Regions from separate parts of the Nonomuraea sp. NPDC059007 genome, predicted to be linked through region 4. Evidence: riboswitches for the same ligand, from Rfam matches in the RefSeq annotation. Region 4 holds a riboswitch; each other region holds the start of a gene.
What was found. Region 4 has a riboswitch for cyclic di-AMP ahead of ACFWY5_RS02450 (C40 family peptidase). Riboswitches for the same ligand answer to the same signal wherever they lie in the genome.

Region 1: it holds a riboswitch for cyclic di-AMP, as region 4 does, so the genes downstream of both, ACFWY5_RS01115 (hypothetical protein) here and ACFWY5_RS02450 (C40 family peptidase) in region 4, are expected to answer to the same signal.
Region 2: it holds a riboswitch for cyclic di-AMP, as region 4 does, so the genes downstream of both, ACFWY5_RS55620 (coiled-coil domain-containing protein) here and ACFWY5_RS02450 (C40 family peptidase) in region 4, are expected to answer to the same signal.
Region 3: it holds a riboswitch for cyclic di-AMP, as region 4 does, so the genes downstream of both, ACFWY5_RS24000 (D-alanyl-D-alanine carboxypeptidase family protein) here and ACFWY5_RS02450 (C40 family peptidase) in region 4, are expected to answer to the same signal.

Annotation. Positions count from the first base shown of each region.
Region 1 is NZ_JBHYJD010000001.1:230,505-233,790, reverse strand. It holds gene ACFWY5_RS01130 (class I SAM-dependent methyltransferase family protein) at 1-488, shown strand, start outside; gene ACFWY5_RS01125 (aldo/keto reductase) at 473-1,327, shown strand; gene ACFWY5_RS01120 (DUF5302 domain-containing protein) at 1,400-1,600, shown strand; cyclic di-AMP (ydaO/yuaA leader) riboswitch at 1,765-1,902, shown strand; gene ACFWY5_RS01115 (hypothetical protein) at 2,105-2,935, shown strand; gene ACFWY5_RS01110 (alpha/beta fold hydrolase) at 2,976-3,286, shown strand, end outside.
Region 2 is NZ_JBHYJD010000084.1:17,637-20,922, forward strand. It holds gene ACFWY5_RS55615 (hypothetical protein) at 1-963, opposite strand, end outside; gene ACFWY5_RS55620 (coiled-coil domain-containing protein) at 1,019-1,972, opposite strand; cyclic di-AMP (ydaO/yuaA leader) riboswitch at 1,979-2,116, opposite strand; gene galT (galactose-1-phosphate uridylyltransferase) at 2,183-3,244, opposite strand; gene ACFWY5_RS55630 (DeoR/GlpR family DNA-binding transcription regulator) at 3,241-3,286, opposite strand, start outside.
Region 3 is NZ_JBHYJD010000014.1:59,015-62,300, forward strand. It holds gene ACFWY5_RS23995 (TetR/AcrR family transcriptional regulator) at 1-400, opposite strand, end outside; gene ACFWY5_RS24000 (D-alanyl-D-alanine carboxypeptidase family protein) at 726-1,640, opposite strand; cyclic di-AMP (ydaO/yuaA leader) riboswitch at 1,653-1,796, opposite strand; gene ACFWY5_RS24005 (TetR/AcrR family transcriptional regulator) at 1,939-2,550, opposite strand; gene ACFWY5_RS24010 (tannase/feruloyl esterase family alpha/beta hydrolase) at 2,655-3,286, shown strand, end outside.
Region 4 is NZ_JBHYJD010000001.1:551,052-554,337, forward strand. It holds gene ACFWY5_RS02440 (branched-chain amino acid aminotransferase) at 1-432, opposite strand, end outside; gene ACFWY5_RS02445 (3-isopropylmalate dehydrogenase) at 763-1,818, opposite strand; cyclic di-AMP (ydaO/yuaA leader) riboswitch at 1,918-2,063, shown strand; gene ACFWY5_RS02450 (C40 family peptidase) at 2,091-2,684, shown strand; gene ACFWY5_RS02455 (ROK family protein) at 2,923-3,286, opposite strand, start outside.

The DNA of each region.
Region 1 (3,286 bases), 320 kb from region 4:
AGCAGCCCGAGGTCGAAGTGGTCTGCCGTGACCTGGCCGCCGACGGCCTGCGCCTGGGCAGGGAACTGGCCAAGGAACGCGGCCTGGCGAACGTCCGCCACGAGCGCGGCGACGCCTTCGACCCCGAGCCGCTGGACCGGCCGGCCGACATCATCGTGGTCAGCGGGCTGTACGAGCTGATCCTGGACGACGAGACGATCAGGAAGTCCCTGGCCAGGCTGCGCGACCTGCTCGCCCACGACGGCGTACTGATCTTCACCACGCAGACCCGCCACCCGCAGCTGGAGTTCATCGCCAACGTGCTGCCCAACCGCGACGGGCGGCTGTGGGTGATGAAGTGCCGCTCGGCCGAGCAGCTGCACACCTGGGCCGTCGAGGCCGGGTACGCCGACGTCGTCAGCAGGCGGGAGAAGGTCGGCCTGTTCACGGTGACCACGGCGACTCAGCGGCCGGAATGTATGACCATGGACGCATGCAGACACGACTGATCGGTCAGACGAGTGTGAGCGCCATCGGGCTCGGCGCGATGCCGATGTCGGTGGAGGGCCACATGCCCGACGAGGAGCAGTCGATCAGGACCATCCACGCGGCCCTGGACGCCGGGATCACGCTGATCGACACCGCCGACGCCTACACGCCGACGGAGGCCGAGGTCGGGCACAACGAGCGCATCGTGGCCAAGGCGCTGGCGAGCTGGGGCGGCGACAAGGACGCGGTGCTGGTGGCCACCAAGGGCGGGCACACCCGGCCGCGCGGACGCTGGGACGTGGACGGCCGGCCTGAATACCTGAAGCAGGCCTGCGACCGCTCGCTCAAGGCGCTGGGCGTCGAGTCGATCGGGCTTTACCAGCATCACCGGCCGGACCCGGCGGTGCCGTACGAGGAGTCGATCGGCACGCTCGTGGACCTGCTCGACGCCGGGAAGATCCGGATGGCCGGGATCTCCAACGCCAACCCGGTCCAGATCAGGCAGGCCAACGAGATCCTCGGCGGGCGGCTGGTGAGCGTGCAGAACCAGTACTCGCCGAGCTTCCGGGGCAGTGAGCCGGAGGTGGACGTCTGCGAGGAGATCGGCGTGGCGTTCCTGCCGTGGGAGCCGCTGGGGGGCATGAACCACGTCGGCCGCCTCGGCCGCCGCCACGCCGCCTTCGGGGAGGTCGCGGCCGAGCGCGGGGTCTCGCCGCAGCGGGTCTGCCTGGCGTGGGAGCTGGCCAGGAGCCCGGTGATGATCCCGATCCCCGGCTCCAGCCGCCCGGCGACGATCCTCGACTCGCTGGCCGCCGCCGACCTGGAGCTCACCGCGGAGGAGCTGGCCAGGCTGGGCTGACGCGGTGCCCGGTTTCGCGTCAGGTCGGCCGTCGTGCGAAGCTGTTGTGGTCCCCAACACCAGGAGGTCCTCATGGCGGAAACACCGGAGCCGGAAGTCAGCGAAACTCCCGAGGACGAGATGAAGCGCAAGTTCCGGGAGGCCCTGGAGCGTAAGCGCAATCAGCACTCCGACTCGGGTGCGGGTGGCAGGGGCACGGATCAGTCAAAGATCCACGGCGCACACGGCCCTGCTGCCAGCAAGCGTTCGTTCCGGCGCAAGAGCGGCGGCTGAGCCGGCGTTCTGAGGGGGTACGGCTTGGCCGTACCCCCCTTTTTCTTGACCTTCTTAGGTAGATCTTCGCCCGTTTCATGGCGATTGTTTTGCTTTTGCCGTCTTTGGCACTTACAGTCCTAAGCGTTACCAGTTGGCGACCCGACCCTTCACCAGGAAGAGGCGGCCGGCTGGCGCCGAATCCCGTACCCACGGGAACCGGGGAACCAATGTTCCTTGGGGTGAATCCGACGTACGCGTCGGTAGGGCATCTCCACGCCCGAACCCGTCAGCTAACCCGGTAGGCGCGATGGAGAGGACTGATCTTTTCATGCACCACCGCGATGAACCCCCATTCCGCGTAGTTTCACCCGCCGCCTACTGAGCGGCCCCTTCCCCAGGCTTTCCCCCCGCGCTTTCGCGTAGCGTCCGTTCGGCTTTGTGCCCGGCTACGCCCCTTTGACGAGCGCATTTCCCCTGTCCCCGCACAAAGGACTTCTCTTCTTCATGTCTTCCCGCTTTGGCATGCGTTCTTTCACCATGCTCGCCTCCGTCGCCGTCATCGGCGCGGTCACCCTCAGCACCGGCGCAACCGCACACGCGGATGACTTCTCCGAGAAGAAGCCCCTTCTCAAGGGCTCCACCACCGCCTCCTACTACTGGGACGACGCCTCCGGCCGCAACGGCGACACCGGTCTTCCCGCCTCCGGCAAGCCCATGCAGAAGGGCCTGGCCGCCAGCCCGAGCTGGCCCCTCCTGACCGAGGGCTACGTCATCTACAAGGGCAAGAAGGAGCCGTTCTTCGTCGGCGACCGCGGCCCCGGGGTCCCCTCGAACAGGGGCATCATGCTCGACCTCGACGCCAAGACCTTCGCCTCGCTGACCGGCGGCAAGTTCAACTCCAGCTCGCTGACCGTCGATGGCGTCGGCGGCCAGGGCCACATCAAGATCGAGTACGTCATCACCAAGTGGGGCCCCGGCGTGGGCAAGAAGAACCACCCCGTCGCCTTCTCCACCGGCGCCTGGTCCCGCAAGGACGCCAAGCCGGCCACGCCCCCGGTCGTGACCGCGGAGGAGAAGACCGAGAAGAAGGACGAGAGGCCCGAGACCCCGGCCGCTCCCGCGCAGGTCGCCAAGAAGGCTCCCGAGCAGGCTCCTGAGAAGGCCCCCGAGCAGACCTCCGCACAGGCCTCCGAGCGGGAGAAGGCGCCGCAGGCCGAGCTGGCCGCGGCGGTCACCACCCGCGAGACCGAGTCGAACGGTGTGGGCGGCCTCGCCCTCATCAGCGCCCTGGCACTCCTGAGCGGCGGCATGTTCCTGGCCCGCGGCCGCATCCGCAAGGCGTTCGACCGCTGACCTCTTTACTCATGGGGAACAGAATGTGATTCTGTTTCCCATGACCCAGCGCGCGGCCGTCAACGGCATCGAGATCGTCTACGACAGCTTCGGCTCGCCACAAGCACGGCCACTGCTGCTCATCATGGGGCTCGGCGCCCAGCTCATCCACTGGGACGAGGAGTTCTGTGAGCTCCTCGTCGAGCAAGGTCACCATGTCGTCCGGTTCGACAACCGTGACGCCGGTGAATCCACGCATCTTCACGAGGCGGGCGTTCCGGAATTCGGATCGCCCGCTTCGCCGTACCTGCTGGCGGACATGGCGCGGGACGCGGCCGGGCTGATCGACGCGCTCGGCTGGCCCGCCGCGCA
Region 2 (3,286 bases), on a different contig from region 4:
GATGTATCTCCGGTGCACCCCGCCGGGGAAGGCGATCTCGCGCTCGTGGGACAGGTGGCTCGCGGCCTTCAGCGTGTCCTGGACGTCGATGCCGCCCGGGGCGTCGACCTCGTAGACGAAGCGGCGCGGGACGGCGTTGTCGATGTCCATCCGCGTGCTGGTCCCGACGAAGGCGGACGGCCGGGACTTGAGCACGTGGTCGGACAGGTTCGTCATCGACGGGTCGCGCGGCAGCAGTCCCCGCTCGAAGATCTCGTCGGGAGACCTGTCCTCGGCGCGGTAGACCGGCGGGCGGTCCCGCCGCCAGATCGGGTACGGCGTGATGGACGAGACGTCCACGCTCTTGTCGGCCGCCGACTCAAGGTGGTTGCCGGGGCCGCGCACGGGCGTCGGCGGCCGCTTGCCGGGCGGGATCGCGCCGGACCCCGTCTTGGAGGCCGGCTTGCGCAGCAGCGCGGACGCGCGTCCGAACAGGCGCAGCGCGCTGCGTTCCAGCAGTTCGACCATCCGGCGGATGATCTCCCGCGCGGCCGTCCTGGCGCCGCCCACGACGGGACCCACGGCGGCGAGCGAGGCGCCGGCGGTGGGGCCCGAGGCGGCGACCAGCCGCGCCAGGTGCAGGGCGAGCCGCATGAGCAGGACGATCAGCGCCACCTTCATGGCCAGCACGATCATCGCGGAGATCTGTAACGCGCCGCCGATGAGCAGCGCGGCGGTGACCGCGTCGCCGGTGCGGGCGGAGGTGTCGCGCCACTCGCCGTCGAACGCCCGCACGCCTTCGCCCTCGTTGCGCGCGGTGGTCTGGGCGGCGTGCGTGGCCGCGGCCGAGGAGACGCGCACCGCCGTCATCGCGAAGGAGATCCACTGGGTACCGGCCGCGTGCAGCCGGTCCTCGTCGACGAGCGGCCACGAGACGACGATGTTGAGCAGCATGGCCAGCCCCGGTGGTGGCTGCAGCGCCACGGTGCCCCTCCTTGCCCGGTGATCACATCCGAGGGGTCACACTACTGGGGCGCGCTCACTGCATGGAGATGTGCGGGTGGTCGAAGTGGTTCTCGGTGATGCTGCCGCGGTCGCTCATCGCCCGCCATCCCGACCCCATGTTGATGCGCTGCTTCCAGATCACGTACTTCACGCCGAAGCGGTTCTTGTTCTTGATCGCCCAGGCCGCGATCTGGTCGCCGAGCGCCTGGTTGGCGGCGGTGGGCATGGAGCCGCCGGTGCTCATCATGAAGTCGCAGGCCCGGCCGAGCGGGTGCTCGCCGCCGCCGCCCGAGCGGTAGCAGCCGACCTCGAAGGGCAGGTTGAAGGTCTTTTTGATCTCGTCGCGGATGATCCGCATCCGTGAGGTGATGTTGTCGGAGCCGGAGGGCAGCTCGGGGGCCCAGGATCCGTCGTTGCGCTTGCCGGTGCCGTACGGCATGAGGTCCTGGAGCTTGTCCTTGATGTCCTTGATGACGCCTTCGGCCTCGTCGCGCTCCTTGGCCACCTCGTCCGCCTGTCCGGCGATCTGGGTGGTGAGCGCGGCGGCCGCGTCCGCGGCCTTCTTCTTCTCGTCGCGGGCGGCGGCGACGCCCGCGATGACCGCCTGCTCCTCGTCGGTGAGCTGCTCCAGTACGGCCGCGCCCGGCGCGTCAGGCGTGTACAGGAAGCCGGGCAGCGTGCCGCCGCTGCCCTGGTAGCGCAGCTGGGCGATCTCGGCCACCCGCCGCTCGGCCTCGACCAGCGCCGTCTCGGCGGTGGCCAGGCGCGCCTGGGCGGACTTCTCCGCCTCCTTCGCCTTGGCGAGTGCCACGCGCTTGCCGTTGTAACTCTCGATGAGCTTGTCGACCTGGGTGTTGAGCTTCTTCAGCTCGGCCCGCAGCTGCTTCTCGCCCGGCTTGGGCGCGGCGTGCGCGCTCGCCGGGGTGAACGCCACAGCTGCGGCGGTGATGAGACCGATGGCCAAAGTCGCGGGGGACGCAACCGCCACGTGGGGGATTCCTCTCCATCTGCCGGCCGGGTTAGCTGACGGGTTCGGGCTGGGAGATGCCCTACCACCGAAGTGGATTCACCCCAGGTGAGGCTGGGTCCCCGGCTCCCGGGCAACACGCCCGGGATTAGGCGGCAACGGCTGTGACAACCGGTGCGTGAGGGATATTAGTAGTAAATGGCGGGCAATGCGACTTCAAGTGGAAACCAATTAGTGATCTACCTGTGATCGAAGCAGGCGTGCGGCCTCCTCGGGCAGCACGTCGTTGACGAAGGCCCCCATCGCCGACTCCGACCCCGCCAGGTACTTGAGCTTGCCGGGCGCGCGCCTGATCGAGAACAGCTCCAGGTGCAGATGTCCCAGCTCACGCAGGTACCGCACCGGCGCCTGGTGCCACGCCGAGATGTACGGCATGGCCACCCCGAAGATTCCGTCCAGCGCCCGCAGCACCGAGGTGTAGAGCGGCGCGAAGGCCGCCCGCTCCGCCTCGGTCAGCGCCGCGAGGTCCGGCACCTGACGATGCGGGTAGACATGCACCTCGTACGGCCAGCGCGCCGCGGCCGGGACGAAGGCGGTCCACAACTCGTTGGCCGCCACGACCCGCTCCCCGGCCCGTTCGGCGGCCAGCACGTCCGCGAACAGCCCCGGCCGCCGCTGCGCCGCCGCGAGCTGAAGCTTGGTCCGCGGCGTCACGTACGGGTAGGCGTAGATCTGCCCGTGCGGGTGGGGCAGCGTGATCCCGATCTCCTCGCCCCGGTTCTCGAAGACGAAGACCTGCTCCACGCCCTCGATCGCGGACAACTCGGCGGTGCGGTCCGCCCACGCCTCCATGACCAGCTCGACCTGCGCGTCGCTCAGCCGTGAGAACGACGAGGAGTGCTCGGAGGTGAAGCACACCACCTCACACCGCCCCGCACCCGGCCGCACCTCACTCAAGCCGCCCACATCGTGATAAGTCCCAAAATTTCCGCTGAAAGATGGGAAGCGGTTCTCGAACACCACCACGTCATAGTCGTGCGCCGGGATCTCCGAGGCCCGCGTGTCGGACGACGGGCACAGCGGGCACTCGTCGGCGGGCGGCAGGAACGTCCGCGTCTGCCGGTGCCCCGCGATCGCGATCCACTCCTCGGTCAGCGGGTCGTAGCGAAGTTCCGAGGCGAGTGGCCGGGGGTCGAGCGGACGCCGGTCCACCGCACCGCGGTCGGCGTCGTCGCGCCGGTCGAAGTAGATCAGCTCTCGCCCGTCGGCCAGGTGGGTGATGGTGCGCTTCACTGCGTGCCCTCCGCGATGATCAGTTCCCCGACGCGCTCGGCC
Region 3 (3,286 bases), on a different contig from region 4:
GGGGTTCGGCCGAGGTGGGCAGCGGGGCCCAGCGGCGGATGAGCTCGTTCCACACCGTGGCGAGGTCGGGAACGGAGGCCGACTCGAGCATGAACGCCAGGTCCGCCTTGCCCGACTGGCTGTCCGCGCCCACCCGCACATAGGCCGCCACGACCTCTCGCACCGACGCCTCCGCCGGCGGTTTGCCCAGCTCGGTGGCGAGCCACGTCTCCCAGGCGTCGGTCAGTTGCTTCTGGATCGCCAGCAGTAGCTCGTGCCGCGTCCGGAAGTGGTACATCAGCCCGCCCTTGGTGACGCCCGCCTCCTCGGCCGCCGACTCCAGCGTCAGGCCGGTGATGCCGTCGCGTTCCGCCACGCGGATCGCGGCGTTCAGGATCTGGTTCCGCTGGCTTGGTCGCACCCCGTAACTCTACCGTCCAGAAGGCACAGTTATGGGGACATGCCCGAGTCGCCGTGCGCGTGCTCTGAGCACCCATGTCTCTCATGGGACTGGGGGAATCGGGTTGGTGAACATGAACGTCCCTTCGCCATTCTGCGTGGCACACCCGGCGGGAAGGCAGCTCGCCTCGAATGAGGAAACTATACCATCCAGAAGGTATAGTAACTCATCGCTGGGGTCCGTGCCGGGGCGCGAGCTCCGGAAGTTCACGAGGGCCCGTCGGCGGCGACGCTCAGCGCGGCGTGTACGGCAATGCCGTCGGAGCCGACCGTGTTGACGGGCCTGGTCAGGGTTGTCCGCCGACCGCCCAGTCGAGCAGCCTCTGAGCGGTCTGGAAGCGGCGGGTGGAGCTGGTCTCCCCGAGAATGACGCCGGCCAGTTGCCGGCCTTCACGGTCCGCGGCGAAGGAGAGCGTGTACCCGGCGGCCCGGGTGTAGCCGGTCTTCAGACCGACGGCGCCCGGCTTGCCGAGAAGCCGATTCGTGTTCCGCCAGGAGTAGGCGCGGTGCTCCGCCGTCGCGGCCACCGAGCGATACCGGCTGGAGGCGACCTTCTTGAGCGCCTGGACGCCCAGCGCGGCCTGGGCCAGCCGCGCCTGGTCGCGTGCGGTGGAGTAGCCGCCTCCGTTGGTGGGCATCCCGTCGGCGTTGACGTAGCGCGTGTCCCGCATACCGAGCTCGCGAGCAGTGAGGTTCATCTTCGCGGTGAACGCGTCGACGCCCGGACCGTACACGCGGGCGAGCGTGTGGGCGGCGTCCGCGCCGGAAGGCAGCATCAGGGCGTACAGCAGGTTCTCCACGGTCAGCCGGTCTCCGGCGCGCAGGCCGGCCACCGAGGCACCGCCCTTCGAGGCGTAGCGAACATCCCCAGAGGTGACCTTGACGACGTCACCCGGCTTGGCCTCCTTCAGCACGGTGTAGGCGGTCATCACCTTGGTGAGGCTGGCCACGGGCATCCGAAGATCGGCCTTCTTGCTGAAGTAGACCTTGCCGGTCTTGGTGTCGATCACGTGAGCCGCACGGCCGAGCACCGTGGGGGCGTGCGCCGCGACGTCTTGAACGTGGGAGCGGGACTCCGGCGAGTCGTCGGGCCCGACCGGAGGGATGGCCTGCGCGGCGGTGGCGCAGGCGGTCATGGCAACGGCGGTGGCGGCGAGGCCGAGCAGCGCGCGGTTCAGCCGGTTCTTGAGATCGGTGGGCATGAAGGACTTTGCTCCTTGCTTCCATGCCGCCTACCGGGTTAGCTGACGGGTTCGGGCTGGGAAGTGCCCTACGGTCGCGGCTGAGCGAGCGTCCGATTCACCCCGATGAAGATTGGGTCCCCGGCTCCGTGGAAACGGATTCGGCGGCCGGACGTCGTCCTGCGGGTTCCCCAGGAGACGCACGGTCCGGGCAATGAAACGGCAACGAACCCGTCTAGGGCCCGTCACGCAATGCCCGAGACCCTACCAAAAAGCACATATCGTGCAAACAGTACATTTCCGGCTGCTGTTGGAGGACTCACGACGGGCGGGACAGACCAAGCACGATCAGGTCGAACAGCTCCTGGAACGCCTCCGCGTTCGTCCGGCCGAGATGCTCGAGCACCTCGGGATCCTGCAGCCGGTCCAGGGCGGCGTAGATCACCTCCGCCACGAGGCGCGCGTCCGTTTCGCGGAACGCACCGCTGTCTATGCCCTCCTGGATGAGCGCGGCGGCGATGGACGTGGCGAACCGGTAGTGCTCCTCGAACAGCCGGCGGATTCCCGGCTGCCCGGCGACATCGACCGAGAACGCCCGAGCCGCGCGGGTCAGCGCCGTGCTCGCCGCGGACATGTAGGCGTGAACTCGCCCGAGCGGCTCGTCCATCGCCCTCGCCTGGGCCATCGCCTGCCGGCCGACGCGCTGCAGAAGCCGGTCGACGACGAGCGCGACGAGTTCGTCCTTGCTGGGCGCCAGCTCGTAGAGGGTACGCCGCGAGCAGTGCAGCCGGGCGGCGAGCTCCTGAATCGTCAGCCGGCGAAAGCCCTCCCGAAGGAAGATCTCCTCCAGCTCGGCGAGCACGTTCTCCTGCCGGCTGGTGAAGGAACGCCCGAGCGAGAGGGCGACGGGCGGTCGAGGATATCCGGTCATGCCTGCACTTTCAGGGTACTGTCTAGGGTACCAGGTACTCGAAGATAGTACCCTCTGTGTGTGGAGGCGGAATGCGCCGACCCAGCCGAACCCAAGTGAGCATCATGTCGTGCCTGCCGCTGGCCGCCGCGCTCGTCGCGGTCAGCGATCCCGTACGGGCGGACGCCGACCGATGCGCGGCCCTGACGAACGCGACCGTGACCGACACGACGATCACGCGAGCCAGGACGGTGACCGCGACGACATCGGTACCGGAGCACTGCCTGGTCGACGCCTATGTCACCACGCCAGGTGACGCGACGGTGCCCAGCAACCAGGTGAACTTCCGCTTGGGCCTGCCGACCGCGTGGAACTCGGACTTCTACTTCCAGGGTGTGGGCGGGCTCGCCGGGCACATCGTTCCGTTCGACGAGGGACTGAGACGCGGCTACGCCTCGGCCGCCACGGACACCGGACATCAAGGCGCGAGCCCGTTAGGCCACCCCGAACTCGACGGCAGGTGGGCGCTCGGCAACCGGCCCAAGCAGATCGACTACGCCTACCGGGGCGTCCACGTCAGCACGGTCGCGGCCAAGGCGATCACCGCGATCCACTACGGGCGCGACACGCGCAAAGCCATCTTCAACGGGTGCTCCAACGGGGGACGGCAAGGCCTCATGGAGGTCCAGCGCTACCCCGCGGACTATGACGGGGTGATCGCCGAAGGCCCGGCGTTCGCCGCGGGCGACACGTTCCT
Region 4 (3,286 bases):
GTAGAGGCTGTGGCCGTCGGTCGTGGGGACCCAGTCGCGGTCGGCCTGGACGAGGAGTTCGAGCGCCTCCACGAAGGTGTCTTCCGGCAGTTCCGGCATGGCCATGCGCGCGCAGGAGTGGTTGAAGCGGGCGGCGTTGGCGTAGGGGCGGAAGGTGACGATGGAGCCGTTCGCGTGCCGGTAGGCCTTGAGGCCCTCGAAGAGTTCCTGCGCGTAGTGGAAGACGGAGGTCGCGGGGTCGAGCGTGAGCGGTCCGTACGGCGTGAGGCGGGCGTCGTGCCAGCCGGTGCCCTCGGTGTAGTCGATCGAGACCATGTGGTCGGTGAAGGCCTTCCCGAACCCGGGGCTCGCCAGTACCGCCTCGCGCTCTGCCGCGGTGCGAGCGTGGTCGGATAGCTGCACGTCGAAGCTGAGCTTCTGAGAGGTGGTCATGACGGAGATCCTTCTCTTTCTCTGAGGACTACCCTGCATCCATTCTGCGCCGGATCGGGTAGAGGGAACTTACTGCATCTAAAAGGACGACCGTTAGGGCGCAACGAAAACGCCCGGAGGCTCTCGCGAGCCACCGGGCGTGGGTGGTCAGGCGGCCGCGAGTGCGCTGGGGGCGCCTGGGCCGCTTGTCAGGTCGGTACCGGGTGTTCACGAGCTGCGGGTTCGCGCGCTGCCCGCCGTACCTCCGCAGACTTGTGGTGAGGCCCCGACGGTGGGGGATCTCACGTTCCGCGGTACGGCGGGCCGCTCGTGGGCCGGTGGCCTGCGGCGTCAGGCGCCGCCGGATACTCGGGCGGCGATGTCGTCGCCGATGTCCCTGGTGGTGCGGGCGGCGGTGTGCGAGAGGCGCTCGACGATGTCGTCGGCGACGGCCTGCTCGACGCGGGCGGCCTCGGCGGTCAGCCCGAGGTGGTCCAGGAGCATGGCGACCGAGAGGATGGTGGCGGTCGGGTCGGCCTTGCTCTGCCCGGCGATGTCGGGCGCGCTGCCGTGGACCGGCTCGAACATGCTCGGCGCGGCGCCTTCGGGGTTGATGTTGCCGCTGGCCGCGAGGCCGATGCCACCGGCCACCGCGGCGCCGAGGTCGGTGATGATGTCGCCGAACAGGTTGTCGGTGACGATCACGTCGAAGCGCTCGGGCTGGTTGACGAAGAACATCGTGGCCGCGTCGATGTGCACGTAGTCGGTGGTGACCTCGGGGTACTCCCCGGCCACGCGGTCGAAGGTGCGCTGCCACAGGTCACCGGCGAAGGTGAGCACGTTGGTCTTGTGGACCAGCGTGAGCTTCCTGCGCGGGCGGCTCTGCGCCTTGGCGAAGGCGTAGCGGACGACGCGTTCGACGCCGTAGGCGGTGTTGATGGACTCCTGCGTGGCCACCTCGTACGGCGTGCCCTTGCGCATGGCCCCGCCGGTGCCGGCGTAGAGCGACTCGGTGCCCTCACGGACGACGACGATGTCGATGTTCTCGGCCGGTGTGTCGGCCAGCGGCGTCGCGACGCCGGGCAGCAGCTTGACCGGGCGCAGGTTGACATAGTGGTCGAAGTCGAAGCGGATGCGCAGGAGCAGGTCGCGCTCCAGCAGGCCGGGCGGAACCTTGCGAGGGTCGCCGACGGCGCCGAGCAGGATCGCGTCGTAGCCGCGCAGCTCCTGCAGCACGGAGTCGGGCAGGACCTCGCCGGTCCTGGCGTAGCGGTCCGCGCCGAGGTCGTACTCGGTGATGTCGAACTTGGGACCGACCGCCCCGAGAACCTTGAGGCCCTCGGTCACGACCTCGGTACCGATGCCGTCTCCGGGGATGACGGCCAGGCGAATGCTACGCGACTCCATGGGCGGTACCTTACCGGTTCGTCTCGCCTGCCGAGCAACCCATCTCATTTCTCGGACACTGCATTTTGCCCGATTTGCACGCTTTTGACTGTTTCGTTAGAGTCCCACCAGCCTAATCCGCGCACCGTAGTGCGGAGCCGGGGACCCACCTCCCCCATTGGGGCGAATCGGCGTTTACCACGTCGTAGGGCGACTTCCAGGCCCGAGCCCGACAGCTAACCCGGTAGGCCGTGTGGAAGGACATTCCCCTGTCTCGCATCATCGCGACCGCTGTGCTCTTCACCGTCACCGGTGTCACCGCGGCCACCCTCGCATCCCCCGCCACCGCATCCCCCGCTTCTCCCGCTTCTCCCGTCAACACCGTCGACCCCTATGACGTCACGCTGACCAGCCAGGGCCTCAAGGAGATCCAGGAGCAGCGGACCCCCGAACCCGGCTGGCAGAAGGCCCTGGCCTACGCCATGGACAAGCGCGGCACCCCGTACGTCTGGGGCGGCACCACCAAACGCGGCTACGACTGCTCCGGCCTCATGCTCCGCGCCTACGAAAGCGCGGGCATCGAACTGCCCCGAACCGCCGCCCAGCAGTACTCGGCGTTCTCCAGAAAGATCAGCTGGAAGAACCTGAAGCCCGGTGACCTGGTCTTCTTCTCGGGGCTGGGGCATGTGGGCATGATCTCCCGGCCTGGGCACATGGTGCATTCGCCGCGTACCGGTGATGTGGTCAAGGAGGAAAAGCTGAGCGCCTGGCGCCGCCGCGCCTTCGTGGGCGCCGTGCGTCCGGATCCGGCGGGCGTCAAACTCACCACCCGGCTCGAAAAACTCCGCCAGGCGCCCGCACCCGTCATGCCCACCGCGACGCTGTGACGCGCGTCGTCTCCTGATCGTCGTCTGACAACGCCGATTCCGCCGGCCCGTCGCGGCGGGCTCTGTCGTGGTTCCTCCCGTGCGTGGCTTCTCTCTCACGCGCGGGAGGATCCACGCACGGGAGAGACCACGGTCTCTGTCGCGCGGGCCCTGTCGCGGCCCACCCCCGGACACGGTCGTCCAGCGGGGATGGCCGGCCGCCGCAACGAGCGCACTTACCGGCGGTACCCCGCTGATCTCAGCCCATACGGGTGGAGAAGATCAGGTCCCAGGCGCGGCCCCTCGCATGGGCGACAGCGCCCAGCAACACGCCACTGTCACCCAGAGCGCTGGCCACGATCGTGGGCCGGAGCGGCCCCAGTTCGCCGATTCGGCGTTGGATGGCGTCGCCCAGCAGGTCGAGGTTGTGTCCCACGCCGCCGGAGAGCACGATCACCTCCGGGTCCAGGACGGCGGCCACCGCCACGAGCAGCCCGCCGATCCGCCGGCCCTCCGCCGCCACGACCGACAGCGCTGCCTGATCACCCCGTTCCGCGGCGGCGAAGATCTCCTTGGCCGTTCCCAGGGACAGTCCGGCGGCCCGCGCCGCCCGTACCACTCCC